Regions from separate parts of the Paenibacillus sp. NPDC058071 genome, predicted to be linked through region 1. Evidence: a T-box and tRNA genes for the amino acid it is inferred to sense, from the RefSeq annotation. Region 1 holds a T-box; the other regions hold tRNA genes.
The links. The T-box of region 1 lies ahead of leuS (leucine--tRNA ligase). A T-box ahead of a tRNA ligase gene usually reads a tRNA of that ligase, here a tRNA-Leu.

Region 1 (10,600 bases):
CACCGTCATTGGACGCCTCCGCCGGCTCCGTCAGACGGCCGTCGATGCGTATGCGGTCGCCGCGTCGCCAAGCTGCGGCAGTTTCCTGATCCGGCTGTTGTTCCAGCCGGACATGGACGAGCAGACGCTCCTCGAGCTGCCGGGGTTCGGCTTCGCCGTGCACTTGCACGGCGCTCGCCTTAATGCGAAATATCGCGCGATCGCCATCGACCATGATCGCGGACGCGATGATTCCGTACGCCTCGACTTCGTAAGCAACGCCCGCTCTTTCAACTGCTGCGGCAGTCTCCGGCAATGCCGTCAACGCGGTCGCATTGCGGGCATCCATCCACAGCCGCTCCCCTGCTGAGGCGGCAAAGCCCGCGAGACAAGCCGCTGCCAGAAGCCAGCTGGCCTGCCTAGACGCTGCAAACGCAAGCGCGGCCAGCACGATAGAACCGGCCGCTAACACAAGGCCAGCTGTATTCAGGCCGCCTGCGGCGGCACCGCCAGCTATCCAGCATACTGCGAACCATACGATCGGCCTGCGGTTAAGCATCTTGTTTCCCCCTTCCCAGTTTTGCGGCATAAAAAAACCTCCGACAGCAGCCGAAAAATCGGCCATATCGGAGGTTCTTCCTCATTCTTATAGAACGCAAACTCTTATGAAATAACGCTCATGCTCGCCTGCGGCGGCGGCTCGTAATCATGCAAGCCCCGGAAAGCAATGCCTTTCTGCTCCATCAGCTTCGTCACCTTGTCGCTATCCTTCGGATAGCCTCGGTGGAAGACGATTTCTTTCACGCCGCTGTTCGCCAGCATATTGGCGCACGTCCAGCAGGGCTGATCGGTGACGTATACCGTCGAGCCTTCGCGGTCGGCCCGATCGGTAAACAACAGCAAGTTCTGCTCGGCATGAATGGTCCGAATGCAGCGCTGCTTCTTGACCATCGTTTCTTTGCCGTCCACAAGAACGACTTCCCATTCTTCTGCGATCATGCAGCCAGCTTCCGAGCAATCCTGCACGCCCATCGGCGCTCCGTTATACGCTGTGCCGAGAAGCTTCTTGCCCTGCACTAGCACCGAGCCGACATGACGGCGGGGGCAGCGGGAACGGGTCGACACCATGTAGGCGATATCCATGAAATACGTATCCCAGTCTTTGCGTTCCGCGTCATGTGAGCGGGTCGTTGCCATCATTGTCGACTTCCTTTCTTAGTTGCAAAGCGGAGGGTCCGATGAACGTCCCTCCGCCATTTAATAGAAATTAGTATTTGATTAGTTCTGTTGGCTGATGCGGATCGCTTGCTCCAGATCGGCAATAATGTCGCCGATGCCTTCCGTGCCGATCGACAAGCGAATCAAGCCTGCCGTTACGCCGGCCGACGCCTGCTCTTCCGCTGAAAGCTGCTGGTGAGTCGTGCTCGCTGGATGAATAATGAGCGATTTCGAATCCCCTACGTTCGCAAGATGCGAGAACAGCTGAACGGAGTTAATTACCTTTTTGCCAGCTTCCAGTCCGCCTTTAATGCCAAAGGTCAAAATTGCGCCTTGGCCCTTCGGCAAATATTTTTTGGCCAGGTTATACGACTCATGGCTTTCGAGACCCGGATAGTTAACCCATTCCACCGCCTCGTGAGCTTCCAAGTATTTCGCAACTTCCAGAGCGTTGGAGCTATGGCGTTCCAAGCGTAAATGAAGCGTCTCCAATCCTTGCAGCAATTGGAAGGAGTTGAACGGCGACAGAGCCGCTCCCATGTCGCGAAGCAATTGTACACGTGCCTTAATGATGTATGCAATCGGGCCAACGGCATCCGTATAAACAACGCCGTGATAGCTTGGATCCGGCTCGGTCAAGCCTGGGAACTTGCCGCTAGCTTTCCAGTCGAATTTACCGCCGTCGACAATGACGCCGCCGATCGACGTGCCGTGGCCGCCGATGAACTTCGTTGCCGAATGAACGACGATATCCGCGCCATGCTCGATCGGACGAAGCAGATAAGGGCTTGCAAACGTGCTGTCGACGATAAGCGGAATGCCATGCTCGTGTGCGATGGCCGCAACCGCTTCAATGTCGAGCACGTCGCCTCTCGGATTGCCGATTGTTTCCGCATAGAGCGCTTTCGTCTTGTCCGTAATGGCTGCGCGGAAGTTGTTCGGATCGGTCGGATCGACGAAATGAACCTTGATGCCCAGCTTCGCCAACGTCGTCGAGAACAGGTTGTAAGTGCCGCCGTACAAGCTGGAGGCGGAGACGATCTCGTCGCCTGCACCCGCAATGTTCAAAATCGAGTACGTAATCGCCGCTTGGCCGGATGCGACGGCGAGTGCCGCCGGAGCACCTTCCAGCAGAGCGATCCGTTTCTCGAATACATCCGTTGTCGGATTCATAAGACGGGTATAAATATTGCCGAACTCCTGCAGCGAGAACAGATTCGCCGCGTGCTCGGTATCCCGAAAACCATAAGAAGTCGTCTGATAAATAGGAACCGCACGCGAAAGGGTTGTCGGGTCAATTTCTTGGCCTCCGTGGACGGATAGCGTTTCGAGAGAGAGCTTAGATTGATCAAATTGGGACATAGTTAAAAACATCTCCTCTTCCATATTAATTGCCAAGAATGTATGCGGCGTTAACCGCACTCCGGACAACGGGCTGTCCGTCCAACTGCCGACTGCCCGCTCGGCCTGAAGCGCCGGGCCGGCCTTCGACTTTCCATCGCGTTGACGCGAATCCGTCGGTCTGCCAGAGATTCCCTTGTCCTCTATTATTCTCTCATATTTAGGGCTTTGCGACAATGCTGTCTTTCAATCCATCCATCAGTTTCGGTCCGATCCCTTTCACGCGCCGCAGATCGTCAGCCGAGCGAAAAAAGCCGTTGTGCTCGCGGTCCTCAACGATCGCCCTCGCCTTGGCCGGGCCAATCCCTTTCAAGTCGTCCAGCTGCTCGGCTGTCGCTCTATTAATATCCAGCTTGCCCGTGTCCGTATAGGCTTCAGCGCCGGGCGAAGCCGATGCCGCAGCCTCGGCTGGGGGTTGTGGCTCCACAGGCACAACAGTCTGCGCAATATTTTCCGACGAGGACTGAACGGACTCTGCGGAAACGGCCGCCTGCTCCGTCTTGCTACGGCCAGCGTCCTCCAATATCGTATCCTTCCGGACTGCAATATCAGCAGCCGCTCCGCCCGCCGGCCCGCCCTCCATTTCGGCCAACGCCGCGGCAACGGGCTCATTGAGAGCGGTCCACCCCGCTGGCTGTGCTTCTTTCGGCAGAAATACGGCTGCCCCGAACAGCACTGCCGAGGCCAGCAGCAGAACCGCCGGAAGAATCGTGCTTCTTCGAGTAGCTGCGGTTTGATATCCCTTCATCGCCATTCCCTCCTTCTTCTCGCAAATTACAAATTCGATTTCCCTCGGCACTACGAAAGAGGACTGGATAAAAATGGCTGCGGCCGGTGACATATGTGCCAAGTCTATCTGAATACAGTAAAAGAGCAACGTCCGCGGCCAAATAGGATTGTGAAATGACGATTCGCCGCAATGACGGATTGGAGGGCCTATTATGAATGTCGGATTTATCGGGACGGGCACGATGGGCAGCCTGCTCGTCGAAGCATTTCTTAAAGCCAAGGCGCTTCGCCCAACGCAAATTTCCGTAAGCAACCGGACGTACGCGAAGGCGCAAGCGCTCGCCGAGCGGTACCCGGGACTGAGAGCCGTGCATGCCAATGCGGCCGTAGCGGCCAACAGCGACCTGATTTTCCTGTGCGTGAAGCCGCTGGAGTTTAAGAAAGCGGTCGACGATATGCTGCCGTTCATCCGCCCAGACCAGCTCGTCGTCTCCATCACGAGCCCGGTGCTCATCTCGCATCTGGAAGAAATACTGCCATGCAAAATCGCCAAAGTTATCCCCAGCGTTACGAATGTCATCCTAAGCGGTGCGACGCTGTGCATTTACGGAGGGCGAATCGAAGCGGGGGATCGCGAGCGATTGGAATCGCTGCTCTCTCGCATCAGCAGTCCGCTGCAAATCGACGAACCGTATACGCGGATCGTATCGGACCTGTCCAGCTGCGGCCCCGCTTTCATGTGCTATTTGCTGGAACAATTCGTCGAAGCCGCCGTTCGAGAAACCGGCATACCGCGCGATGACGCCTATAAAGTTGCCGGAGCGATGCTCAGCGGGACCGGCCGGCTGCTGACGGAAGGCGGACTGTCGCCGGGAGAGGTGCAGGCCAAAGTCGCCGTGCCCGGAGGCATTACGGCGCAAGCGCTCGATTTGCTGCGGCGGGAAACGAGCGGCGTTTTTAACCGGCTCATTAAAACGACGCACGCCAAGTACGACGAAGACGTCGCCAAGGTCGCTGTCTCCTTTTACGGCGAAGAGGTGAACGGTCAATAGCTTCTTTAGCCATAGACCGCTCACCTCTTCTAGGTTTGTATTAGTTTGCCACGATGTTGACGAGCTTGCCTTTGACTGCAATCACTTTGCGCACCGTCTTGCCCTCGATCGCTTCGCGCACTTTCTCGTTTTCTTTCGCTATTGCTTCCATATCCGCTTCGTTTGTATCGGCGGCGATGGATATGCGCTCGACAATTTTGCCGTTCACCTGAACGACGATTTCGACCTCTTGGTCGACTGTCCAAGCCTCTTCGAACGTCGGCCAAGGCTCGTACGTGATCGTATCCGTACCGCCCAGCTTCTCCCACAGCTCTTCCGTAATATGCGGAGCGAGCGGAGACAGCATTTGCAGGAAGTTCGCCATCGCCTCGCGAGGCAGCGCTTCTGCTTTATAAGCGTCGTTGACGAAAATCATCAGCTGGCTGATTGCCGTATTAAAGCGGAGATTATCGAAATCCTCGGTTACCTTCTTAATCGTGCGATGCCATGTCCGCTTGAAGGAATCGGATACGCCGTCTGCGCCGATCTTCGCGTTCAGGCTTCCGTCCTCGTTAACGAACAGTCGCCATACCCGGCTGAGGAAGCGGTACGTGCCTTCGACGCCGTTTGTGTTCCAAGGCTTCGTCGCCTCAAGAGGTCCCATGAACATTTCGTACATACGCAACGTGTCCGCACCGAACTCGCCTACAATGTCGTCCGGATTGATTACGTTGCCGCGCGACTTGGACATTTTCTCGTTGTTCGTGCCGAGAATCATGCCTTGGTTGACCAGCTTGTGGAACGGCTCCTTCGTATCGACTACGCCGATATCGTAGAGCACTTTATGCCAGAAACGGGCGTACAGCAGGTGAAGCACCGCATGCTCCGCGCCGCCGATATACAGATCGACAGGCAGCCATTCCTTTTGTTTCTCCGGCGAACAAATTTCCTTGTCGTTCTTCGGATCGATGAACCGCAGGTAGTACCAGCAGCTGCCCGCCCATTGCGGCATCGTGTTCGTCTCGCGGCGAGCTTTCATGCCCGTCTCCGGATCGACCGTATTAACCCACTCGGTTACGTTCGCCAGCGGCGATTCGCCCGTGCCGGATGGCTTGATTGCGTCAACGTCCGGCAGCAGCAGCGGCAGCTGATCCTCCGGAACGGTCTTCATCGTGCCGTCTTCCAGGTGCAGAATCGGAATCGGCTCGCCCCAATAACGCTGGCGGCTGAACAGCCAGTCGCGCAGGCGGTACGTTACTTTGCCTTGCCCTTTTCCGATTTCCTCCAAATGCTTGATCATAGCGGCGATAGCTTCTTCGTTGTTCAACCCGTTCAGGAACTCCGAATTCACATGCGCGCCGTCTCCGCTGTAAGCTTCGTTCGATACGTCTCCGCCTTGCACAACCTCGATGATCGGCAGGTCAAACTGCTTCGCAAACTCCCAGTCTCTTTGGTCATGTCCCGGAACAGCCATAATCGCCCCCGTGCCATAGCCGGCCAGGACGTAGTCGGCGATCCAGATCGGCGTTTTCGCGCCGTTTACCGGATTGATCGCATATGCGCCCGTAAACACGCCCGTTTTATGCTTAGCGAGATCCGTACGCTCCAAATCGCTTTTGCGCCCCGCTGCTTCCTGATAAGCTTCTACCGCCGAGCGTTGTTCGTCCGTCGTAATTTGCGCAACCAGCTCATTCTCAGGAGCAAGCACGCAATACGTCGCGCCAAACAGCGTATCCGGACGAGTTGTGAACACGACAAGCGATGCGTCACTGCCGTCAATGCCGAACGTCACTTCAGCGCCCGTCGACTTGCCGATCCAGTTGCGCTGCATGTCTTTAATGCTTTCCGACCAGTCCAGCTCTTCCAGATCCTCGAGCAGACGCTCGGCGTAATCGGTAATTTTGAGCATCCATTGACGCATCGGCTTGCGGACAACCGGATGGTTGCCGCGCTCGCTTAAGCCGTCGATGACCTCTTCATTGGCCAGCACCGTTCCCAGCGCTTCGCACCAGTTGACCGGAACTTCAGCCACGTAGGCAAGTCCTTTTTTGTACAGCTGGATGAAAATCCATTGCGTCCACTTATAATAATCGGGATCGGTCGTGCTGAATTCGCGGTCCCAGTCGTATGAGAAGCCGAGCGATTTGATCTGACGGCGGAAGTTGTCGATGTTCTCGAACGTAATTTCACGCGGATGGCGGCCGGTTTGCAGCGCATACTGCTCAGCAGGAAGACCAAACGCGTCCCAACCCATCGGATGAAGCACGTTGTAACCGCGCATCCGCTTGTAACGGGATACGATATCGGTCGCCGTGTAGCCTTCCGGATGGCCGACGTGAAGGCCTGCGCCGGACGGGTAAGGGAACATGTCGAGCGCGTAAAACTTCGGCTTGCCCGCATCCTCTCTCGTCTGGAACGTCTTGTTCTTATCCCAAAATTGCTGCCATTTCGGCTCTGCCGCCAGCGGATTGTAGCCGTGGTATTGTTGTTGATCCTGACTCATCGTTCCACTTTCCTCTCATTGTATGTCGCTAGTCTGAAAAACAAAAAACTCCCGCCCCCAGCGTATAATCGCTAGGGACGAGAGATCAATCCCGTGGTACCACCCTAGTTAGCCTCCGGCATGCTTTGCCTTCCGCTCACTTTGAACCCTTAACGCGGGATATACGGCGCATCTGCTAGACGCGCGGCTCCAAGGCGAGATTCATGTCGATGCAGGTCCGGCTTCCACCTTCCGCCGGCTCTCTAGGCCTTGCCGTTCGACACTACTGCTCCTCTTCAACGCCGATTATTCGTTAAAAAGATTAGTTTGATTATAATGAAGCGAAACGCGCCTGTCAAGGAAGAACAAGGCGGTTAATGCCAGAGGAGAAAAGAGCTTTCCCGTTCCGCCCCCCTCTTCTCGCCGCTCCCCCGCCGCGTTCGCTTCTCGACATATTAAGACGGCGGAATATCGCCCGCAACCGGCTCCGTTGCCGTTACGACGATGCTGCCGAACAGCTTCCCGTCCACATAAGCGACAATCCGCCACTGGCCCGGTTCGGGAAGCATGAGCGTAGATGGAAAATAACGGTCGGCATACGAGGTTTGTTTAGTCCCCATGCTGTTCATCAAGAACAGTTCGATGAAATCATTCGAGCCCTTCTTGACCGCGAAAGCTTCAAATCGTCCCGTTAACTCTTCTTCGCCGCCCCACAGCAGCCACATATATTTATTGGGCTGACCCGCTATGAAACCGTGCTCCAGCAACGCGAGCCTGCCTTCGGTCCCCCGGACGTCCGCGAGCGGCGGAGAAGAAAACACGGGACTGTCCTCCCATGAACCGTCCGGCACATCGATAACGGCGTCGCCGTAGAATCGGCCGTCTACCTCCACCGTAACCCGCCACTCGCCGCCTAGCGGCAAACCGGCATCCGGAATGCCGTAGCGGATGACCTGTTCGCTTTCAGCCGGCTCCTTCAGCTTGCCGTTCTCTACCAGCCTCTCGACCCTCCCCGATTTCACATGCTCGGCGTTCACTGTTATCACCTTGTCTTTGTACACCGCATACGGCTCCTTAAATACAATAAGCAGCCCGTTCCGCTGGCCAGCTGTCGCTTCGCCGCCAGGAAACAATTCGAATCGCACGATTCCGTCCTGCATGTAGGCGGTTCTCTTTTCAACTTGCCCGCTTCCCATAGGCCATCCCTCCTGCCAAAACCACAAGCCCGCTGTCAACAGCACTGCCGCAGCTGCTGCTAAAGCACCCGCTAATGCGGTATAACGGGAGCGGCGCCGCGCAGGGGGAACCGCGCCGCTCTCGCTATGAACCGTTCTGGCCGCCCTCAACCGAATTTTTGTCTTCAGCTCCTCCGGCAGCGCCGTCTCCCGGAATGGCGTTTCTCTTAATTGAAGCTCAATCGAGAAATCGCCGCTCTCCCTTTGATCGTTCATCGCCCTCTCTCCTCCCCGTGCGCCAGCATGCGCGACAGCTTCACTTTCGCCCGGTGGCTCCGCGACTTGACCGTCCCTTCGGTCACGTTCAGCACTGATGCTATCTCTTTCACGGACAAGCCGTAACGGTAGTCGAGAATAAGCACTTCCCGGAATCGGACAGGCAGTTCCATTACCCGCAGCCATACCTCCTTCGCCTCTTCCCGGAATAGCACTTCCGCTTCAGGAGAGGGTGCGGAACCCATAGGCTCGACGTTGCGTGCCAAAACGGTTTTTCGCTTGTATGAGGATTTATAAAAGGAATAGCAGCGGTTACGCGTTATAGTGAGCAGCCATCCACGAACTGTTCCTTCTCCCCGGTACCGGTAAAGGCTCTCATAGGCGGCCAAAAATACATCCTGGGCAATATCGTCGGCGGTCTGCCGCTGCTTCGTTAGAAAAAAAGCATAGCTCCACACATCATGGCCGAACTCATCCATCAATTGCTCCAATATGAGATTGCGGTCGTATCCGCCCGCCAAATGGGTCAAATAATGCGTTTCCACCTGCTCACCTCCATCGAATAGACTCCGCAGCCGACCGCTCGGTTCCCAATATGTAAAATTTAAATGCTATAGTCACGGTGTAGTTGGATGCTTTACAAAGGAAAGGCAATTAAATATCATTTTAGGATAGAGTAGAACTTATGCCAAAGGTGGTTTTTGAAATGCCTCGCCTGTCTCGTGAAAAAATGATTGAAGGCGCCATAAAGCTGCTCGCGATGCGAGGGCTTCATGCCGCCTCTTTTTCAGAAATTATTGAAGCTACCGGAGCCCCTAGAGGCTCTATCTATCACCATTTTCCCGGCGGAAAAGATCAACTGATCGCGGAAGCGATCGATCTTGCAGGAAGCCAAGCGGTCGAATTGTTAAACGCATTGGAGGACCAAGCGGCCGAAACGGTGGCCGAACAGTTTATCGCCATGTGGAGATCGCTGCTAACCGCTTCCGCCTATCAGGCCGGATGCTCGATTCTGGCCGTCACAACGGCATCCGGCTCCGATGCTCTGCTAAGCCGGGCTGCCGCTGTTTTTCGCGAGTGGAGCAGCCGTTTGTCCGAGCTGCTGTATCGAGGCGGACTGGACGAGGATAATGCGCGCCGCATGGCAGCATTGCTTGTTGCTTCATGCGAAGGCGCCGTTGCGATCAGCCGCGCTCAAAAATCGCTGGACTCTTTTGAACTAGTGGCCGAACAGTTGCTTATCGACATTAAGAATGCCAGATCTAACTAACTCCTAAATTGCTGCACCCATTATTGTTGCTTTCTCGCCGCCAGCGCTTGTGCTGCCAAAGCAGCAAACTCCTCTTGGCCGAATGCCGTTCCGCCAATCCCCCAGCCTCCTTCAGCCGCTTCCGTTAAAATAACCCACGTCCGCTGCGCCTGCGTTTCATCTCCGGAAACTCGGGCGATAAGCTCCGTTGCCTCTTTCGTAAACGTCTTTTGCCCATCCCGATTCAACGCTCCTGGAGGAGTAATGACTTGTATGCGAACATTGTTATCAGAATTGACGCTTCCCGTATGAACAGCTCCAGTACTTAAACGATGAATAAATACAGCGGTATTGTTTAGATGAAAAGGACCTGGCGTCTCCACGCCTTCCGCACGAAGCACAGCAAGCGCAAGCTCTGTTCCCAGCTTGTCGTCCGCGTCAACCGGAAACAGATTATCCGGCATATAAACATCAATCATTGGCATCTTGATCTACTCCTTTATTTTACGATTATGACAACCATCATAATTTTATATGACGGTCGTCATAATCGTCAATACCGTCGAATAAAAAAAACGCTAGCAAAACAGATTTCCGTCGTTTCAAGATGAACGGATCTATTTCGCAAGCGTTTATCTTTCATTTACAGGCCGTTATCAGGACCGGTACAGCCAATTTTCCGGAATGTCTGCAAGATCCTCAGACGCACGGAAGCGTTCACCGATTTCACTGAAGCGCCGAACGATATTTTCGTCCAGTAAGCCGTCCTGGTTGGGAGCGCCGTTGAGCAAAAAGGATACATTGCGGCTATTCGACTCGGCCGTCTTCTCGAGCGCCCATTCTGCCGTCCGAAGCTCCATCGCGGAGTCCGCCGTTCGCCAGAACCACGTATTCGTTAAAATGTTGCAGCTCGCTCCCGGTCCGTTAAAGGCATCGCCGATTTCCTGTCCGGCCGCATTTTCAAAGAAAGCGATATCGGTATGCTCGATGCCCGACTCGCACCCAATATTCATCAGCAAGCATTGCGGCTGCAGCCCTTTCACCCATGCATCGAGCTCTT
Region 2 (10,600 bases), on a different contig from region 1:
CACTTTCGACAGCTCTTCCCAATCAACGTCATGCTTCGCTTCATCATAAAACCGCGATAAATTGATTGCCGACAAATTGCAGACGCCCCACGCGGGAAGGCCTTGCTCACCGCAGGGATTGGTGCTGATGATAGGATTGAAATACCAGCTGTTGGACATTTGGTTGTAGTATTCCATAAATACGACGCCCGGCTCCGCCGACTTCCATGCCGATTCAATGATCGTATGCCAAATTTCCCGTGCCGGCACCGTTTTGTAATGCACAACCTTCTTGCCCCGGCTGCGCCAATCCTCAAGATCGCCGCGCCACAGCTCGTCATATTCGGGATCCTTTGTATCCGGGAATACAAGCTCCCAATCCAGGTCCTCTTTCACCGCTCTCATAAAATCGTTGCTGACGCAAACGGACAGATTGGCATTCGTCACTTGTCCCATCGTCTGTTTGACGGTAATAAAATCGAGCACATCCGGGTGCCAGTCATTCATCATCAGCATAAGCGCGCCCCTACGGCTGCCGCCTTGCTCAATCAGCCCCGTCGTGTAGCTGAACAGCCCGCCCCAGGAAACCGCGCCGCTCGAAGAACCGTTTACGCCGGCTACTATTGCGCGCCGCGGACGAAGCGACGACAGATTAATGCCAATCCCGCCGCCACGAGCCATAATTTCTGTCATTTCCGAGAGGGTCTTCATAATGCCGCCTCGACTGTCTTCCGGCGACGGAATAACGTAACAGTTAAATAAGGTCAATTCCTCGCTTGCACCCGCTCCAGCCGCAATCCGGCCGCCCGGAACTAGCTTCCAGTCGTCTAAAATATAGCGGAAGCGTTCCGTCCACAGCTCTCTTTTGTCCGCACTTTCCTCCGCTCCCGCCATTGCCGCGGCAAGGCGGCCCCACATTTCCTCCGGCGATTTCTCAATGGTCAGCGTCAGCTTCTCGACATCAGCGTCTACCGTTTCCCCGCTGCGGAGGCGAACCTTAACCGTTTGCCCTTCCCGCTCGATCACTTCCCCGACTTCTTTGGCCGGGAACTTCGGGTCGTCCTTCGTTAGCACAAGCACGGTGTCTCCCAATTTAGCCGCGTTGGAGTCGGCGTTTTTCCAGGCGTAACGATCCAAAAAGATCTTTTCGCTAAGGCCGGATAAACGATTCCTTTTTTTCGTATCCACGATTTGTTTCCTCCCATTCCCTCATCTCAGACATCCCTTTACTATATGAACAATAATCAATATATTGTGTGTAAATACCATTATACTATACTACATATTGATTAAAAGTGTGCTCTAGGCCGATTTCAGCCAAATAATCCCGTTTACATCCCCGCATTCGTCCTCTAGCTTGTCCGCTCGCCGATTTGAACGCTATCTTATGAAAAAACGGCATTAGGGCCATACTACTCCTATCTATCGCTTTTTTGCCAGAAAGGGGCTGCACACCACTTGTTGTCATCTACAAACCGCCCGACCGACAGCTCGGATTCCTCCGTTCACTTACGCAAGCTGCATCCGCTTGTGGATTTGCAATGCGACCGTTCGTGGTTCGAGGAGCTGCAAAGCCGAATCGCCAAAAACGGCGCTTGGGACGATTGGACAATGTACCAGTTGACGATGGAGGCCGAACAAGCGAAGCGGGTCGAAAGCTTCGAACAGCTGCAATGCATGCGGACGCTCCCCGCTTTGGAGCCGATGCCCCATCAGCTCAGCACCGCACGCAAAGTACTGCACGAGATGGGCGGAAGAGCCATACTCGCCGATGAAGTCGGACTTGGCAAAACGATTGAAGCCGGTCTGGTGCTGAAAGAATATATCGTTCGCGGACTTGTCCGCAAAGTGCTCATTCTCGTCCCCGCCTCTCTCGTGCTCCAATGGGTGCGCGAGTTGAATCAAAAATTCGGCATCGCCGCCGTCGCGCAAAAAAAAGAATACCACTGGCAAAGCGACATCGTCGTCGCTTCCATCGATACGGCCAAACGCGACCCGCACAGGGAGATCGTGCTGGGTCACGACTACGACATGATCATTATCGACGAAGCGCATAAGCTGAAAAACAAAAAGACGACCAACTATCAATTCGTTATCCAGCTGCGCAAAAAATATTGCCTGCTGCTCACCGCGACGCCGATGCAGAACGATCTCGACGAGCTCTACAACCTGATTACGCTGCTAAAGCCGGGACAACTGGGCGGGCAGAGCGATTTCGCGTCCAAATTCGTCGTCGACAAGCGGCTGCCCAAAAACGAAGACCAGCTGCAGGATGCGCTGTCTACCGTGATGATCCGCAACCGCCGTGGCGACGGAGGCATCGCCTTCACAAAGCGGCATGTCAAAAATATTCCACTCACGCTGTCGCCTGAAGAAAAGGCGCTTTACGACGCGGTTACCGGTTTTGTCAAAGAGCGTTATGACGAAAGCGGCGGCGATCTTAGCAGCATGCTGTCGCTCGTTACTTTACAACGGGAAGTATGCAGCAGCCGTGACGCCGTATTCGTAACGCTCGTCAATTTGTTTAAGAAAACGGCCGAGGACTCTCCCGTCCGCGCGAAAATATGGGAGCTGGTCGAATTCATTCGCAATATTCAAGCCAATACGAAAGCGGAGAAAACGATAGAGCTGGTCCGGCAGATGAACGAGAAGGTGATCATTTTCACCGAGTACCGGGCGACGCAGGAATATTTACTGCAATATTTTCGCGCCAACAACCTGGTCGCGGTCCCCTATCGAGGCGGCATGAACCGCGGCAAGAAAGATTGGATGATGGATTTGTTCCGCGGCCGCGCTCAAGTGCTGATCGCGACGGAAGCGGGCGGCGAAGGCATCAACTTGCAATTTTGCCACCATATGATCAATTTCGATTTGCCGTGGAATCCGATGCGGGTCGAGCAGCGGATCGGCCGCGTCCATCGGCTCGGGCAAACGGAAGACGTCCACATTTACAACCTATGTACAATGGGCACAATCGAGGAGCATATCGTCAATTTGCTGCATGAGAAAATCAACCTGTTCGAACTCGTCATCGGCGAGCTTGATTTAATTTTGGAAAAACTCGAGAAGGAAGGCTCGCTGGAGCAGCAGCTTGCTCGCGTTCTGCTGCAATCCGGCGGAAGCGGAGTCGATCTGGCCGCCCAAATGCAAGATCTTGGCTCCTCTTTAGCTAAGCTGCGAAACGAAGCTGCAGACGAAACAAATGAAAGCCAAGCGGGTGAAAAACCGGCTACGATCTTATCGCAAATGACGGCACTGGGACGGAAGGTGGAAATAAAGCGTGAATGAGAAACAGGTTCATAAATTCGTGCATCGCTATTTGGAGGCGGCCGATTGTGCCATTTTGGAAAAATCGCCGGCTCATATTACAGTCAAGCTATCGCCTGCCGCCGACCGGGAACTAACGAACCGCCCATACTATTGGGGCTTTGTTGACCGGACCGGCGCCCCGCCTGAAACGATGACCTACCTATTCGTAACCGACAAGCAAAAATACGACGAAGCTGAAAGCCCGAAGCCTGGATCAGGCGCTCCTTCACCTCAGGAGGCAGCCGCTGACGCCGCGCTCAGCCGAACATACGGCATTTTGCAAGGCAACTTAAACACCAGTCAAACACGGATGCCCCGCGAGGATTTGCATTTCGGCTCCCGTAAGCTGGAGCAGCTGTTTCAAGCGGCAAAAACGATCGGCAGCTTCGTTAATATGTTCCAAGAACCGGATAAACGGAATACAACGCCTTTTCATTCGACCCCTTATACGGCATGGCTGGGCGTAAACGTAAAGGTTGAATTCGCAAGCGACCGTAAAAGAGAGGAAATTCACAGCTTCGGAATTTCATTAGCAACCGGTTTTTGCACGGAGCATTTTCATGACCGGCTGCTGTCGCTCAAGCTGACGCCGCGGCTCCCCGCTAACGTCCATATAACGAGAAACGGCATCAGCCATGCCAAGGCGCTCAGCATTATGGAACAGACGCTAGAGAAAAAGCTGAGAGCTTACGACTATGGATGGGCGACCGATGCCGCCGCGAGACTTGATGAAGAACTGGAGCGTATCCATTCCTACTACGAGCCGCAGCTCAAGCATGCCGTGGACGAGGCAGCCAAGGCAGCGATCGAGGATCAATACCGGCAGCGCCAGCAGGAAACGAGATGGCAGTATGAGCCTCGGGTGCGCGCATCCGCCATTAATTGCGGCATCTTTCATTTGGCAGGCATCGAATAGAGCCAATCAGACGCGGTTCGAACCGATCCGTCAAAATTAGTGCGGTACGAATTGTAGCAAGCGCGACATAAACCAACAGCTTTTCCGGGCTTGTCCGGCTACAATGTAGGCATGGCGCCGTCCCTGCGGCGCTATCCGCTCCATCATACGGCGAAAGGATGATTCCAATGAACGCGAACGCAAAGCGACTGCTGCTATCGGCAGCTTTATTAATGTTAACCCCTCTGCTTGCGGCTGCGGGCAACGCATCCGGAGCTCACGCGGACAAGCTCACCGCTGCTCATGTTTCTGTTTCCTCTTCAGACCGTCAGACAGAGCTTGCCGTACATGCCTCAGGCTGGATCGCCGAAATTGCGAAGCAGCCCGGATTTAAAGCATGGCGAGGAGCGCAGCCGGAAATAACGGCGTTAGGTCCGGGCACACACAGCTGGCTCGTTTTGGTGAAGCAGCCGACAGGCGCAGTTATCGGTTATATCGTCGTGCAAGCCGTGCAAGAAGGCGGCGGTTACGCAATCGAAGAATATGGTTTGGGCCAATACTTGTACGACGAAGCTACACGTAAACGAGGAGTGGCGCAAGCGACGAACGGCACAGAGGAGACATCTGAGTCGGTTGGTTCCCCTTTGTACCTGCATCCGTTGCTAGCTGTATGGAAAAACAAGCCGGCGAAAGGCTCCATTCTTCTAACCGACGCCATGAGCGGTGAATCGCTGCCTCTGACCGAAAACCAATGGTTGAAATTATACAAAAAAGAAGAGCAGCGCTCGGCTGCCCTTCTGTCTGTTGTACCTCCCGCGGCAAAGCTCGCCCGCGCTGTATCCAACTCTTCCTTTGATCCGTACGGCCTTCTTCCGTGGCTAACCAACGCCGTTCCGCTGTCTGCCGATTCCAATGGAAAAGCTATCGTTCGAGCGTTGGAGGAAAAACGGCAAATTCGTTATACGTCGGAACGTTTCGACGATAAAATGCGATACGTATGGTCCGTTACCGGTTTCCATCGCTGGGAAAACAATGTCGTGTACGCCGCGCTGGAAAGCGACGATTCCGAGACGGGAAAACGTTTCGTTCCGCTCGCGCTGCTTACGGAATTCGGCGCTTTTTACGACTGATTTTCTTCCCGTTTGCTGCGCCGCCAAATGAGCAGGCTCATTGCGCCTACGCCGAACCAGCGGGTCAGCCAATGCTCGCGCTGGGCTTTCGCCGATGCTCTGGCCTGCTTACGCTCGGCTCTAGGCGTCTCCATATATTGGACCACTTGAACCGTCATATATTTGATCAGGTCGTTGCCGCTTGCCATGCCGAACCCCTCCCTTGTGATTGATTGCTTTCAGTTTGCCCGCGCTGCGTTATTCTTAAACATGAATGAGTTCTCCTTCAAAAAGCCACGATAACGATGAGGCGTTACGGTTAAAACCGGCCAAGCTTGATCGTACAGAGGAGGATCTCATTTTGATAACCACTAGATGGCTGTCTGTTTCGTTATTATTGGCGATGCTGCAATTGTTTAACGGAATGCCCGCCTACTCCGCCGCTCCCGCTCCCGACGAGTTGGCCCATACGCCGGAAGGAGACGGATGGGCCGTACCGTCGGCTACCGTTCTAATCGACGCCGGACACGGCGGAATCGACGGCGGCGCTTCAGTCGGAGATACGCTTGAGAAGGACATCAATTTGGCGATTGCGCAAAAGCTTTACTTGCTTCTGAACAGCCAAGGCATCCCTTCCGTACTTAACCGGACCGGCGATTATGCGCTTAGCGACGAGAACAGCTGGCATTTGAGCCGCTCTCGACATCGCCGGGATTTATCGCAGCGCAGGCAATTGACAGATGAAATCGATACGCAGCTGCTCGTCAGCCTGCATGTGAATTCGACGAAAAATCGCTCCAAAAAAGGCCCGCTCGTTCTGCATCAGGAGAACGGCGAAAGCGCCCTGCTTGCGTTCTGTATTCAGGACGCGCTGAACCGGCAGCAGGATACGGGCTTTTATCCGAAAGAAGGCAAGCCGTTTTATTTGCTGCGCCGAGTCGACCAACCTTCTGTCATCGTCGAGATGGGCTTCATCAGCAATGAGGAGGACCGGACGATGTTGACCGATCCGCGACGCCAGCTGCAAATTGCATCGGCGATCGCCTCAGGGATTCGGCAGTATAAATGGATCGCCAATTAATGGCGCCAGCAATCCCGGCAGCTTCGTGAACGTTATATGCGCATCCGATTCCATGGACGGTATCGATTGGGACAGCACGGCGGCAAGCTTTTTCCCTGCCGGACCTACATGGCCGATAACGATGCAGCTGTCATGAGACTCAAGATGCTTTCGGGCGAGGCCGATTTGTTTGGAAATATGCGATTCCGTATATAAGTCATCCAGAAAAACGTCGTTGGAGACGAGCGGAACGCCTACCTCCTTCGTCATCTTCGGCACAACCGTCTTGAATGTTGTCCGGCTGTCTAGAAAAAATAGTCCGCGTTCCTTGCAGACGGTCAGCACAATTCGCATAATGCGCTCGTCCGCCGTTATTTTCGATCCCATATGATTGTTCATGCCAATTGCATAAGGCACATTGTCGATCGCTTCCTCGACCCGCTTGCGAATTTCTTCGTCGCTAAGATCGGCTGTAATAGCTCCTGGACCAAGCCAGCTTTTTGCTCCTTTGTTCGGCTCCATCGGCATATGGACAATAACGTCGTGACCGAGACGATGCGCTTCTTCTGCGTCTTTTTGCGTTTTCGGCATGAAAGGCATGACCGCGACCGTAATTTTAACTGGCAGCTTCAACATTTCCTGCGTTCCCGGATTGCCGTTGCCGAAATCGTCGATGACGATAGCCATTTGCTTTCCCGGCTCGGAGACGGGCTCAGCCGCAACAGCGAATCGAACGCCGCCTGCCGGAATCGACGCGCAAACCGTCAGCATCCCAAGCAAAAATAATGCTTTGCCTGCATTTCTCAAAAACAGCACCCCCAACTAAATCGAACATGTCTATTCATTGTTTGTCCATCCAAGGGAAAATATGCTGAATTTTGCAACTTTGTTTTCTAAGCTTGACTTGTCTTCAGCTGCCGTGCTACGATAAGGATCGTGATTGACATGCGGTCGTGGCGGAATTGGCAGACGCGCTAGATTCAGGTTCTAGTGGTGTAACAGCCGTGGAGGTTCGAGTCCTCTCGACCGCACCATCTCGTTAACAATAGGTTTCTGATCGCTTTATTGCGGTTCAGAGCCTTTTTTGTTTTCCTACAACAAAGTATCCCTCCTGTTTTATAGACCCGAGAGAACTGGGTCTATAAACAGGAGGGATTTTCTTCTTATTTCCAACGCATGAGCTGCTCCATACTTTGTTGTATTATGAAGCCGGTTTAAGCTTCCGATTGTTATTTATCGGTTACGCTCAGTGTTAGTTCCGCTAATGCAGAACGGCGACTCATGGATAATGAAATAATAGCTGGAATGAGTGCAAGCGCAACGCCAATTCCGCCAATCCAACCGGCTGCCGTAAGCGAGAGGCCCTCCACAACGACGCCGCCGATTACAGCTCCTACAGCCATGCCCAGCTGGACGATAGAATTGTTCAAGCTTAAAATGATCCCCGAAGCTTGCGGAGCCATGCCCATTAAATAACCCATTTGAACCGGCCCGCTCAACCAAGCGGAAAAGGACCATAGCATAAGCAACGGTAAAACCACCATGGACGAATGGGCGAACGCCGCCAGTAAAAATAAGATCCCGGAGTGAAGGAGCAATGCTCCAATCATCGTGCGGGGAATTCCCCATTTATCTGCACCATAGCCGCCCACTTGGGAGCCAATGAGACTGGCCAGCCCAAATGCAAACAACCCGATGCTGACCATCCGCTCGCTCATCCCCGTAACATCCAGAAGAAACGGCGTAATATAGGTATATAGAATCGTATATCCCAAGATCCAGAAGAAGCTGATGGAAAGCCCGACAGTGATTCGAGGACTTTTCAACAGGGCAAGCTGTTCGCGAATAGGCACGGGAGCCTCTCCTTCCGATTTCGGAATCGACAGCAGAATAACCAGCATCGCAATCAAGGTGAGCAATCCAATACCCGTAAAGATGATTTTCCAATCATGCGCGCCTGCGATGATCCGTCCAAGCGGGACCCCTAGAATAAGCGAGAGGTTGAAGCCCAAGAGAACCGTAGCGATAGCGCCGCCCTGCTTTCCAGGATTAGCAATTTTGGCCGCAACAGTTAGGGCGACGACCATAAATACCCCTGTACCGATCGCCAAAATAACTCTTGCTCCTAACAGCATGCCATAGCCGGTCGTTATGACCGTGATCAGGTTCCCTATAAAAAATAGTGCTAAAGCCGACAGCATCAGCTTTCTTCGATCAACTTTTGCCGTGAGTGCGATCAGAATTGGGGTGCCGATCGCATAGGCGAGCGAATATACCGTAATCAGCTGTCCGGCCGCCGCTATCGACACATTGATATCGCTGGCAAGCATATCCAAAATGCCTGAAATTACGAATTCCGAAGTTCCGACTAAAAAACTGACAATGGCCAGGATATAAATTTTCCAAGAATTTCTCATTTGTTTCTCTCCTTTTTATTTCTACATTTCTAAATCTATTGAACTCTTATTTAAAAAAATATGGCATTCTCCGCCGTCATTACTCGGTTCAATCATGCTTTCGTTCCAAGCGCTCACACCGATCTCAGCTTTTAACTTTCAGCTTTAAGCGTTAAGACCAGATGCCTGACGGGCGAGCTCCTTACGGACAATCGGCGCAACTTTTGTGCCAAGAAGCTCAATTGTCCGCAGCAAGTCGCGATGCGGCAGCGAGCTGAAATCGACATACATCATAAATCGAGTCAAGCCAAGATTTTTATTCAGCAGTACGATCTTCTCTGCTACATATTCTGGATCTCCGACATAAAGAGCACCGTCGAGGCTGCGAGCTGCATCATACGTGTCACGCGTATAAGGAGACCAGCCCCGTTCCCGTCCAATGTGATTCATTTGGGCAGCCATAACCGGGTAATACCTTTCAGCTGCCTCTTCTGTCGTATCCGAAATGAAGCCATGCGAGTGCGTAGCAATTTGCAGCTTATTCGGATCGTGACCAGCTCGCACGGCGGCTTCCTTATAAAGCTCCACCAAAGGCGCGAATCTTTGCGGCATCCCTCCGAGGATAGAGAAAACAATCGGAAGTCCCAGCAAACCGGCTCGAACAGCCGATTCCGGGCTGCCGCCCGAACCGATCCAGACAGGCAGCGGCTCCTGTTGTGCACGAGGATAAATGCCCATGTTGTCAATTGCGGGACGATGACCGCCGTTCCAGGTTACCTTTTCGGAAGCGCGGATCTTCAACAGCAATTCCAGTTTTTCATCAAACAACTCCTCGTAATCATTCAGGTTATAACCGAATAACGGGAAGGATTCGATGAATGAACCCCGTCCGGCCATAATCTCGGATCGACCGTTGGACAGGCCGTCCAGCGTTGCAAAGTTCTGATAAACCCGTACTGGATCATCCGAAGAGAGCACCGTCACTGCGCTTGAGAGCCGAATCCGTTTCGTTACAGCTGTTCCGGCGGCCAGAATAACGGCCGGCGACGAGCTGGTATAGTCGATTCGATGATGCTCGCCTATGGCATAGACATCAAGGCCGACTTGATCTGCCAATTGGATCTCTTCTATCGATTGGCGCAGTCTCTCGGCATGCGATACACCGCCTTTTTCGGGATTTGCATGGAGGAATGTGCTAATGCCAATTTCCATCGTTTTCGCTTGCTCGCTCATGAGATTCTCTCCTTTTTAAATATAGAATTCCACAGTTCTAAATATATAGAACTGATGGTTAAAAAAATTACGCCAGCAAAAAGGGCGCAAATTTTTCAGCTAATTCTCGATTGACGCTATAGTGAATAAAAGATCCATTTTTGCGAAAATCAACTAAACCAGAGTCCGTCAGTTGCTTCAAGTGATGCGATAGCGTGGAGCCTGCAACCGTTTCAAGCCTTTCGCCGATAGCAGAGAAACATAAGTTGCTCTCGTTCGCGACCAGTAAAGCAATTTTCAGCCGGGTGGGTTCTCCCAAAGCTTTAAACACTTTAACCGCTTGCCCCATATCCTGCTGATATTCTGTCATTGTTATAAACCTCCCCGCCCTTCTTCAGTTCTATAACTGTCGAAGTCCATATTATCACCAAGCCGGTCAAAAGTAAAGAGGGTTCATCGCTGTTCTGTTTAGACGGCTTATAACGGTTGGCGTCGTATTGTAAAATGCCCGCAAATGAGTAAGTTAATCATTTGCGAGCATTTCGATTTAGCGTATGCATACGATTCGAGCTGAACCTCTACTTCTTGCTACGGGACCACACGATAACCGGAATTAACAGCAAGGACAAGAAGCCTCCGT
Region 3 (10,600 bases), on a different contig from region 1:
GTTTTGTCGCCGACGCGTACGCCGCTAAGCTGGGCCGATACGTCCCGATCGTAGATTTCGACGTACTGCACTTTGCTCTTCGTATTGAGTCCGACCGCAAAGCCTTTATACTCATAGACCTCAATCTTTTCTTCTTCGTCCTCGAGGGTGTATGTATCATCAGGCTCGCCGAACAGCTTAACGGCTTTCGCTTTGCCGTCGCCGATCGACAGTCCGAGAATGGCAGGCTTGGCGGCATCCCATTGCGGTTCGCTGCCGCTTGCCGCGCTTTTCGCCGATCCGGAGGCCGGCGCTTTCACATTCGATTCGGCGCTGGTAGCGTCGCGGCCGGGCTTAACGCCCGACGTATCCGGCTCGGCAGATGCTGATCCTGCCTGCATATATGATTTCTGAGGCGTGTCGCCGTGCAAGTATGAGTTGGTTTGCCCTTCCGGCATGTTGCCGGTAAGCGCCGGCAGTTCTTTTTCAACGCCGCTTTGGCAGCCGGCTGCCAGCAAGGCGAGCGTAAGAGCCGCCGCCCATTTCGCTCCCCTATAAGGTTTCGATTTGAATTTTGTCATATCGGTCTCAGCTCTCCTTGCGCAGGCCGACCTGGCGCTGCGAGTATTGTATATAATAGTAGACGGACGAAAATGGAAAAAGTTTCTTCCTATTTGGAAATTGCCATTGTTTTTTTTGCATTTGCTCGCTGAACGATGCTCTCGAACGGTTGCGCTTGCTGCCGTTCCTATGGTAACTTAACGAAAAGGGATTTTTGGCGGAAGGAATGAAGATGGGATGGATATTTTAAAAGAACGAATTTTACAACAGGCAATGGTGCTGTCGAATGACGTGTTGCGACTTGATTCCGTCATCAATCACCAGGTCGATCCGGCGCTGATGATGGAGATCGGCCATGAATTTGCGAAACGGTTCGCAGGTGAACAGATTACCAAGGTGCTGACAATCGAATCCTCGGGCATTCCGGCTGCATTTGCCGCCGCGTATGTGCTCGGCGTTCCGCTAGTATTCGCCCGCCGCAAAAAGACGCTTATCGCCGATCCGGACGCTTATTGCGAACGAGTGCCTTCTTTCACGAAAGGGATGGTTACTGACATCCTGGTATCCAAGCAATATTTAACGAGCGACGACAAAGTGCTGTTCATCGACGACATTATTGCAAACGGCGATGCAGCGCGTGGGCTTGTCAAAATTATTGAAAGATCCGGCGCGCATTTGGTCGGCCTCGGCATATTGGTCGAGAAATCGTTCCAAGCAGGCGGAAGAACGCTGCGTGAGCAGGGCGTTCGGGTGGAGCCGCTTGTTAAAATTTCCTCGCTGGCAGGCGGAGAAATTACGTTTGAGTAACATGTTCCAGACATATGCTCTTTTCTCGTTCGGAATTATAGCATATAATATGACGTAAGTGACCGAGAGGAGGCATAAGCTATGGGGAACTTGTCTGCAGATTTCATGAGCGAGAAGCTTCTTGATGCGAAAGTTCATTTTGAACGGGCGCTCGATTGCAAGCATACCGAATTCGATGATCTTTATCCTTATATGATTGAGCATCCGCAATTTTTCTGGTATAAGCGTTATGTCGCGTGGTCTGAGCTGTTGACGATCGTGAAGCTGAGCGAGGAAATCGAGCTCGAGTGGCGCAGCGCGTTTACTGAACGTCAGGCGGAATACATCGCGAAACGTGTGATGTCCTCGAAAGTGTTGGATGAATGGTACGAGACGGAGACGAACGAATCGGAGTCCAAGAAACACGTCGGTTAGAGTAATTAGCAATAACCTCAACGGCCTTAGGGGCTGTTGAGGTTTTTTTCGACATACGGGAAAAGCTGAAGTGATAAACAGAAGGGAGGACAAGCCTATGATTAGCGAAGAAGAATTGGATCAATATCGGCTGAGCGGGGAGCTAGTAAGGGCCGTCCGCGACGGGATGGAGGCGAACGACGTTATTGGCATCGTCGTGGCATGGGACGACGAAACGGTCGTCCTGCGCAAAGCGAGCCGCCGCGTCATCAAGCTGAGCAGAAGCTACCGCTATGAGCTGGCGTCAAGCGAGCGAAGCGCCTTCGAGGTCTGATCGGCAATAATCGCACATTGTACGTACACGATATAACTATGAAACGGGAAAGAAGCCTCGATGATGCCATCATCGAGGCTTCTTTCCCGTTTTTCATTATTTTATTGAAATTGCGGCAAATAAGGCTTATGCACTTGCAAGTATTCGTCGAGAATCGATTTGGCAACTGTGAAGGACGGCACCATCGGGTGCACGGTGAGCGCGTTCAGCGCCGCCTGATAATCTCCTTTTACGGCAGCTTCGACCGTCAGGCGCTCGTACGTTTTGATCGGTTGAATCAGAGACATAGCCAAATCGGATACTTCGCCTACTGTCAACGGGGTAGGTCCGTTCTGATTAACGAGGCAAGGCACTTCAACCACATCATCATCCTTAAGACCATGAATGGTGCCTCGGTTCGGCACATTCAGCGTAAGCACCTGCTGCTTATTTAAATGAATGCCTTTAATGACATTGATGGCAAGTCCTTCGTAGCCTTCTTCTTCGAATTGGCTGTGAGCCGGAGCTTCGTTTTCATGAATGTTGTGCAGCTGTCCGGATGTTTCCTTCGACATATACGTGCTGGAGCGCTTATCGAGCGTTTCGTTATAATCCTTCCATGCTTCCGCAAGCTTTCCTTCGCGGACGAGCGGAGCAATACGCTCCAGAAGCGGACGATTCAGCTGTACGATCTGCTCGCCCCGCGTCTCATTCGTTTTCAAAATATGATTAACCGATTGATCGTGGTAGTAGAAGTAATATAAATACTCGTTCGGGAGCATCCCGATGTTGCGGATCAATTCGGGCTCGAAGAAGCTGAACACATGAGCCGACTTCGCGAGCTCCTCGAAACGGTCCAGCAATGCCGGCATTTGATCGACGCCGTCCAAGTATACCTTTGGTATCCAGCCCAAATGATTCAGGCCGTAATAATCAACCTGCAGCCGCGAATGATGCACCTGCAAAAATTTGCTGAGCGCGTTTTTCATTCCCGCATGAGCGTCGCATATGCCGATTACTTTGCAGTGGCCGTAATTGTTCATGGCTTGCGCCAGCAAGCCGGACGGATTGCTGAAGTTGAGCAGCCATGCATTAGGCGCAACTTCGTTAATAATTTTCGTGTATTCGAGCATAACCGGGATCGTGCGCAGCGCCATTGCGAATCCTCCGGGACCGGTCGTTTCTTGTCCCAGTACGCCGTGCTTCAAGGCGACGCGTTCATCGTGAACCCGGCTTTCTTCCTGTCCGACGCGCACCGCTGAGAAAATGAAGTCGGCGCCTCTAACCGCCTCACGGATATCAGTCGTAAACGTGACCTTGAACGCCGCGCCTTTCGTTTCTGCGACATACTTGGACAAACCGCCCATAATGCTCAAACGCTGCTCGTCGTTATCAAACAGAGCTACCTCGTCGAAGTGAAGCTCCTCGGAATGCCGGATCAATCCGTTTACAAGTAGGGCTGTACGCATTCCCGCGCCGCCTAGTATAGCTAGTTTCATTATTGTTTCCTCCCCAAGGTCTTATGATGATTGTTCAGTTGAAATTCGGATTCGACCTGCTCCCAGGCAGGCGAGTTCGCGTTTCCGCCTATGCCTTGCACGGACTGAGCGCCGCAATAGTTGCCGAGCCGGATAGCATCGGTGAGCGACCAGCCTTTAAGGATCCCCGCAAGCAGTCCTCCCAAAAAGTTATCGCCCGCCCCGGTCGTGTCGACGGGATTGTCTATCGGAGCGCCGGGCACATAGCGGATTCCGTCATCCGCTTTGTACATTGCGCCGTCTTTTCCGAGCTTGATGATCGGCGTCGTGACTAAACCGCTCAACATCTGAAGCGCTTCTTCCGGCTGGTCCTTGCCCGAAATGGCGAGCGCTTCCGGAAGATTAGGGGTAAACCAATCTCCCATGCGAAGCAGCTCCTTCAGCTCCTCGCTGTAAATCCATTCATCGTCCCAGCCGAGATCCAGCACGAGGGTCATTCCTTTGTCATGGGCCTTTCGAATAACGGAGGCGAACTCGGGCCGCGCGTTGACGATCAACATTTCCGTTTCGACGCGGTCAAGCACTTCCAGGACATGGGCGATATAGCCGTTATTCTCTAGCGGGTCCTGGTAGGTAATGAACGCCCGGTCTCCCGCACAATTGACAGCGGCGGAAACTTGGCGGAACGATTCTCCCGCCGGATAAATAAGCGAAGTAGTCAAACCTTCCCGGTGCAGCTGCTCTTTCGCGAAGCCGCCGAAAATATCGTCTCCGAGCGGAGCCAGTACGCCCGCCTTGATTCCTAGCCGCGCCAAGGAAACGGCTGTAATATAGGCGCTGCCTCCGCATGCGATATCAAAGCCTTGGCTGAATACTTCCTCGCCCGGCGACGGCATGCGCGAAACGTCTGTAAAGATCAAATCTGTAAAGATAGGGCCGCAAATGAGCACATCGTATCGTTCCATCGTTCACTCTCCTTTAGTAAGGTGTAGGCCGGCGGCTCCGGACGGCAAACGGTTTTTTAACCTGGTTGGACTCGTCTATCGGGACAATCGCTTTTTCATATCGACAGTGGACTCTTTAAAATGAGGATAAAGCCGGAATTCGATTTCCATATTTACAATCCCCTTGTAGTCCGCAATCCACTCGAATACTTCGTCATACGGTATCGAGCCCCAGCCTACCGGAAGATGCAAATCGCCGTATCCGTACGGTAAATTGCTCATATAGCTGCCGGCATCTTTCAGCTTTCCGAAATTGTCGTGTACATGAAGGTGCTTCGCATAAGGGAGAGCAGCGAGAATCGCATCCTTGAACGGATAGTTGTAGGCTATAGAAGTCAAATAACAGTGTCCGATATCTAAAGTCATCCCTACATTATTCATGCCGATTCGTCTGACATGCTCTACGGTATCCCTTGGATGAAGCCCGTACGTATAATCGGTTTTAATATCGTACCAGATGTTGTTCTCGATTCCGATTTGGATGCCGGATTGTCCAGCCAGATGTCCAAGCTGCCGCAATCGGTCGGCGTCTTCCCCGAGCAGGATGGCGAACAGCCGGTCCCGGCTCATTTTTCCGTATTTAGCGAAATAATGGTCAAGATTGGTTTCGGTCAGTACGGCGTAGGAGCTGTGATATACAATTGTATCGATGCCTACAGCTGCGGCGAGCTCAATTCCGGCTTTAAAACCGCGATAGTAATCCTCGCCTTTTTCCAAAGACATCAAATTCATTTCATATGGAAGATGCAGCGTATAGCTGAGCTTAAATTGACGCAATACTTGAAGAACCGCCTCCAGCCGCCTTGGATGCACATTTCCGTCGATGACGACATCAAGGCCGTGCATAATCAGTTCGGCATAATCGCACCCTGCATCCGCAATATATCTCAAATGCGTCTCTAAAGCGGTCAGATCGCCGTTCACCATATCGGCGTTCAAGCTGATTCCGATTCCTTTTACGTTCATTCGGCACTTCCCACCTTGTTTGCAAAATTGTAAGCAAGTCCATCGCTCCGTACGGTCGAAGGTGAATTGTAGTAATAAGCTTGTGGTTTTAATTATTATTCTAAGTTGTTACTACAAATTTATTGTATTATCACTACAAGTCCCTGTCAATCCTCTCTTTGCATTTTTACATAAACGTCGGGGGAAAGACCCTCTAAATTGAATAATCTCGGCTCAAAACCGGAATCAGTGCTGGACTTTAAGTGAGGGAAAGCGCTGCGGGTCAGAGGGTTCTTCCGATCGCCATTAAAGCCTGATTCCTTTATTTTATAGAGATATGCGGTAGGAATCTGGCTTTAAAAGCAAACACTATCGCTTCTCCAGAATCCCTCTGACCCTTCGCTTTACTCACCTTTTTCGTCAAGTATTGATTTTAAGTTTGATCTATAATTTTATAGTTGCAGTTGTCATTATCCGTTCTTTCGGTTTAAAATAAAAAGGAACAATCCAAATACCATTTAAATTTGTCATGACCTTTATAGAGGGATTGGAATTCATAAACGAGGGGAAGGCGTGTAACAATGGAAGGGAAGCAAGGAGCGGCTTTATATATAATCGTAAAAGAAAAATTGCTTGCTCTCATTAAATCGGGCGTCTATGCGGTGGGCGACAAGCTGCCGACCGAATCGGAGCTTTGTCAGGAGCATGAGGTTTCGCGCACCACCATTAGACAGGCGCTGCAGCAGCTTGAAGTTGAAGGGCATATCCAGCGTGTGCAAGGGAAGGGGACGTTTGTTGCCAAACCTAAAATTCGAGAATCGCTGACGAGGGAAATACGAACCTTTATGGAGCAAATGAGGGACCTCGGGTTAAGCTCGCATTCGGAAGTATTGGAGCTTGTTGTCATTCCGGCTGATGAGGCATTGGCTGAAACGCTGCATCTTGAGGCGAAGGACCCGGTCGTCAAGCTGGTCCGTCTGCGCTTTGCAGATTCCGAGCCTTTGCAATACGTCACTTCCTATTTGCCTTGGCGGATAGCCCCGGGTCTTGCAAACGATGATTGTTCGGGCTCTCTGTTCGATCTGTTGCGCACCAAGTACGAAGTGAACATCCATCGCACAGTGGAGTCTATCGAACCGGTCCTTATTGAGGCAACGATCAGCGACAGGCTTGAGACTGCTCCTGGATCGCCCGCTTTTTCGCTGGAATCGCTGACCTTCAACGAGAAAGATCAGCCCATCGAGTATTCCAAAGGAATCGTTCGCGGCGACCGGTTCAAGTTTACGATGGAGCGTTCGATGAAATAGGTGGAAGCAAACTTGTAAATCCGGCCTAAAAAATGACTCCTAGTGCGTGGCAATGCTGCGTGGCAGAGGGTTCTTCCGATCGCTGTTAAAGTCCGATTCCTTTATTTGATCGAAGTTGTGGTAGGAATCGGGTTTCTTTTAGTTTCTTTTTAAGGGAACTATTTACAATCACTACATGATGTAGTAGTATTTAATTACTACATTATGTAGTGATTAGGTTGTTATGGACGCATAGCAATCAACAGTGAGGTGTACACCGTGAAACCTGTTCAAAAATTATCTGATACAGAATTGGAACTCATGGAAGTGATATGGAAGTCTGAGCCACCCGTGACGTCAACGGAGCTATTGGGTATTTTCGCTCGCAAGGGTAGGGAGTGGAAGGCACAAACGATCTCTACTTTTTTATCACGCTTAGTTGAAAAGGAAGCTTTAATCGCGACGCGACACGGTCGGACTAATTCTTATGTTCCTTGTTTTTCGCCTGCAGACTACAAACTGTGGGAAACGCAAAATGTGTTGAACGGACTATACCAGGGTTCCGTAAAAAATTTGATTTCCGCGTTGTATGACGGCGACAAGCTTTCAGAGGAAGACATTGCAGAATTAAAGCAATGGTTCTCTGAGAAATAGGGGCGGCCTATGAGACCATATCTGGAACTGCTTATCACGCTTACAGTTGCGGGCAGTACGGTCGTAATCTGTATACTTTTGCTACGGCTCCTCTCACCTCATATTTTCTCCGCAAGATGGCACTTCATCATGAGCAAATTGGCCTTATGTTCTTATCTATTACCTGTGTCCTTTCTTATAAATATGCATATGGGACATTTTACTTCAAAACCAAGATTAAACGCTTCTCTACCCGAAATAGCATCTGCGTTCACCCAAGAAGAATCGGTTCAAGGCTTAGCAAGTTTGTTTTCGGGGCTATCGATCTCTGCTGAGATGACATTGGTCATTTTGTGCGTATGGGGGATTGGGGTTTTGTCCTTAGGCGGTTGGCATATCTTTTGTTACAGGAGGTTCATTAAGAGAATTCAAAGTACAAATGTGCCTGCCCCCGAGGACAGTACTGCGGTTAAACAACTCGCTCTGCAAAAAAGGGAGCTTGGGATTCGTGAAAACGTACAGCTTGCATTTAACTCTATTGTCAGGAGCCCCGTTCTCGTCGGATTGCTGAAGCCAACTATTTTGCTTCCTTTGGGTAGTCGAGTCGACGAGGGATTAAGCATGATTATTCAACATGAGCTTGTACATCTGAAGCGGAAGGATCTATGGGTAAAAATGCTCGTTTTGCTTGCCAGCGCCTTGCATTGGTTTAACCCCTTCGTTCATCTGTTACGCAGAGATATTCATATGTGGAGTGAGTTTTCTTGCGATGAAGAAGTTGTGAAGGAAATGTCGTATGCCGAACGGAAAAGATACGGCGAAACGATTCTCAATGTTATGATCGGCTCAAAGGAATTGCCTGTCAACTTTTGCGCTTCATTGTCCGCCGATGGAAAGCAATTAAAAAGGAGATTATCGATGATGCTGAACGTAAGGAAGCTGAAAAAGCGTTCTGTGATGATGTCGGCAGCAATCCTTATTGTCATTGGAGCTGTCGGCTGTTCCATAGCTGTATGGGCAGCAAAAAACACGCCGGATATTAAAGGGACTGTGTTAAACAACATACCTGCTCCTGATTACCCCGATTATAATGAAAACAGCTTCGCTGATTTGAACGAGCACGATTATACGTTTGGAGCGTTAACGCCTGAGCAGCAAAAGCTTGTCACAAAGGAAATGGCGTACTATTACTTGAACGTGGAAGGAGACGTTGTCTTTGTAAACCCAGAGACGGAAAAGGTTCCTTTCCGTTTACTTACTAAAGAACAACAAAAACAAGCCTCGAAGAAATTGGGTCATTTCTCGCTTCGTGAGGTAAGGTCACTCAGCCAGTAAAAACGTGGAATGGCTGCAGCGCCAAAAAGATAAATATATCTTTATTTTCCTTGATTCGAGCACGGTTCGAAGACTTTGGAATGATGATGGTATTGCGGTTTAAATGCCAGTGTAATGCAACTTGTCCAATCGTCTTTTGAAGATGGCGGGCAATCACTTTTAACGTGTCATTTTCAAACATAACAAAAAAAGCTCCTGAACTGTCCTAGGACAATTCAAGAGCTTGTTCATTTGTAAGATGGTGCGGTCGAGAGGACTCGAACCTCCACGGCTGTTACACCACTAGAACCTGAATCTAGCGCGTCTGCCAATTCCGCCACGACCGCATGTGTTGTGTCAACAAAAAATATAATATCATCTTTATGTGGATATAGTCAAGCATAAATTTTGTAATGAGGTTTTCGGCTCATTGACATTCCTGCTGCTTGTAACTATAATCGTCACATGATAGAACGTCAGGAACGGTCGTTCGGCCCGGGAGGTGGACGCTAGATGAACAGCAACCGATTTGCCGTTGCCGTGCATATTATGTCTTTGCTGGAGTTGAATAAAGGAACCCGCATTACGTCCGAATACATTGCCGGCAGCGTCAATACGAATTCGGTCGTCATCCGCAGAATTATCGGCATGTTGAACAAAGCGGGGCTTGTGCATACAAGCGCAGGAGTTGCCGGAGCAGTGCTTGCCCGTCCGGTCGAGCAAATTACGCTGCTGGATATATACCGTGCGGTGCAGTCCGAGGGGCAGGAGGATTTGTTCGCGATCCATGAGAAGCCGAATCCCGAATGTTCCGTCGGCCGGAATATCCAAGCGTCGCTCGAAAGCGTTTTTAACGAAGCACAGCAGGCGATGGAGAATAAACTGGCCGCGATTACGCTGGATCGGGTTACGACCGATTTGGCAAACCGGCCATAAATAAAATGTAGGAATGAAAAACGAGCGTCCGAAGCGATTTGAGGGCGGCTCGTTTTTTTGCGTTATCCGTCTGCGGATGTGTTCTTCAACGGAAAACATGTTGTATTTTATGGAATTGGGCAAGCCGCGTTGCGGAGCAGTGATGGAGATGGTAATTTGATTTTGAAATTACATTTTATAGAAAAAAGAGGGTGGTCGAGGGATTTGCCCAAAGAGCGGTCCCGTAAAGCGGCATTGGGCAGAAAGCCGGGCGAACCGGGAAAAAATAACGTAAAGGCAGGTGTATGATGAAATGAAAAACCGTTTTATGAAAGCGTTTTTAAGTTTGGTGTTGGTCGTATCCTTGATTCCTGTTCTAACAGCGCACGCAGCGCAGAACGCCGTAGCAACTAACGTGACGGACACTTCACTCCGGTTGACCTGGACGTTCCAGCCGGGGGAGAGCTTTGTGCAAATTTACAAAAACGGCGTCTATTTGGACTCCCGCGCAGGGTATAACGTTCTGGACGTAACGGGCTTGACGCCGTGCACGCCGTACTCGTTCCTGGTATCCTCGAGCTACGGCAGCTCGACCGCATCGATTGTGACGCTTGGCTGTCCAACGGCCCCAGTTATCTCCTACACGACGACGCCAACTTCGATCGAGCTTAGCTGGACCGCCAGCAATGCGGTTAGCTATGACGTATACCGGGACGGGTCGCTGCTCGGCAGCACGTCCGGCACCACTTTCTCGGTCGGCGCTTATTACGGTCATACTTATTCGATTAAGGTGGTGGCTAAGAACGGTTCGGGAGCATCCGCTCAGTCGACCGTTAATGTAACGGCGCAATCGTTCAGCGCGACCTACACGCAAACGAATTTGTCCGGCAATATTCGGGTCGGCGGCGCTTTTTCCAATCCCCATCCGACAGCCAGCACGACAATGCTTATGACGCTGTATCGGATTACAAG

Region 2: it encodes a tRNA-Leu, which carries the amino acid that the T-box ahead of leuS (leucine--tRNA ligase) is inferred to sense. The anticodon was not compared.
Region 3: it encodes a tRNA-Leu, which carries the amino acid that the T-box ahead of leuS (leucine--tRNA ligase) is inferred to sense. The anticodon was not compared.

What each region holds. Positions count from the first base shown of each region.
Region 1 is NZ_JBHVSK010000005.1:350,968-361,567, reverse strand. Features, by position in the region: gene ACFVTB_RS11320 (ComEC/Rec2 family competence protein) at 1-538, opposite strand, end outside; gene ACFVTB_RS11315 (deoxycytidylate deaminase) at 643-1,176, opposite strand; gene ACFVTB_RS11310 (homocysteine synthase) at 1,258-2,559, opposite strand; gene ACFVTB_RS11305 (ComEA family DNA-binding protein) at 2,759-3,346, opposite strand; gene comER (late competence protein ComER) at 3,540-4,379, shown strand; gene leuS (leucine--tRNA ligase) at 4,420-6,861, opposite strand; T-box leader at 6,932-7,149, opposite strand; gene ACFVTB_RS11290 (DUF4871 domain-containing protein) at 7,296-8,291, opposite strand; gene ACFVTB_RS11285 (RNA polymerase sigma factor) at 8,288-8,836, opposite strand; gene ACFVTB_RS11280 (TetR/AcrR family transcriptional regulator) at 8,998-9,561, shown strand; gene ACFVTB_RS11275 (tautomerase family protein) at 9,582-10,025, opposite strand; gene ACFVTB_RS11270 (alpha-L-fucosidase) at 10,197-10,600, opposite strand, start outside.
Region 2 is NZ_JBHVSK010000010.1:125,132-135,731, reverse strand. Features, by position in the region: gene ACFVTB_RS17650 (adenosylcobalamin-dependent ribonucleoside-diphosphate reductase) at 1-1,167, opposite strand, end outside; gene ACFVTB_RS17645 (DEAD/DEAH box helicase) at 1,441-3,267, shown strand; gene ACFVTB_RS17640 (YqhG family protein) at 3,260-4,204, shown strand; gene ACFVTB_RS17635 (hypothetical protein) at 4,372-5,313, shown strand; gene ACFVTB_RS17630 (YqzE family protein) at 5,304-5,501, opposite strand; gene ACFVTB_RS17625 (N-acetylmuramoyl-L-alanine amidase family protein) at 5,696-6,373, shown strand; gene ACFVTB_RS17620 (divergent polysaccharide deacetylase family protein) at 6,338-7,123, opposite strand; tRNA gene ACFVTB_RS17615 (tRNA-Leu) at 7,300-7,386, shown strand; gene ACFVTB_RS17610 (MFS transporter) at 7,582-8,769, opposite strand; gene ACFVTB_RS17605 (LLM class flavin-dependent oxidoreductase) at 8,914-9,981, opposite strand; gene ACFVTB_RS17600 (ArsR/SmtB family transcription factor) at 10,049-10,330, opposite strand; gene ACFVTB_RS17595 (MFS transporter) at 10,539-10,600, opposite strand, start outside.
Region 3 is NZ_JBHVSK010000010.1:112,434-123,033, forward strand. Features, by position in the region: gene ACFVTB_RS17515 (hypothetical protein) at 1-560, opposite strand, end outside; gene ACFVTB_RS17520 (xanthine phosphoribosyltransferase) at 778-1,347, shown strand; gene ACFVTB_RS17525 (hypothetical protein) at 1,429-1,761, shown strand; gene ACFVTB_RS17530 (hypothetical protein) at 1,859-2,074, shown strand; gene ACFVTB_RS17535 (family 4 glycosyl hydrolase) at 2,176-3,552, opposite strand; gene ACFVTB_RS17540 (carbohydrate kinase family protein) at 3,552-4,496, opposite strand; gene ACFVTB_RS17545 (sugar phosphate isomerase/epimerase family protein) at 4,572-5,501, opposite strand; gene ACFVTB_RS17550 (GntR family transcriptional regulator) at 6,062-6,787, shown strand; gene ACFVTB_RS17555 (BlaI/MecI/CopY family transcriptional regulator) at 7,046-7,420, shown strand; gene ACFVTB_RS17560 (M56 family metallopeptidase) at 7,430-8,734, shown strand; gene ACFVTB_RS17565 (aldo/keto reductase) at 8,724-8,915, opposite strand; tRNA gene ACFVTB_RS17570 (tRNA-Leu) at 8,974-9,060, opposite strand; gene ACFVTB_RS17575 (Rrf2 family transcriptional regulator) at 9,227-9,649, shown strand; gene ACFVTB_RS17580 (hypothetical protein) at 9,942-10,600, shown strand, end outside.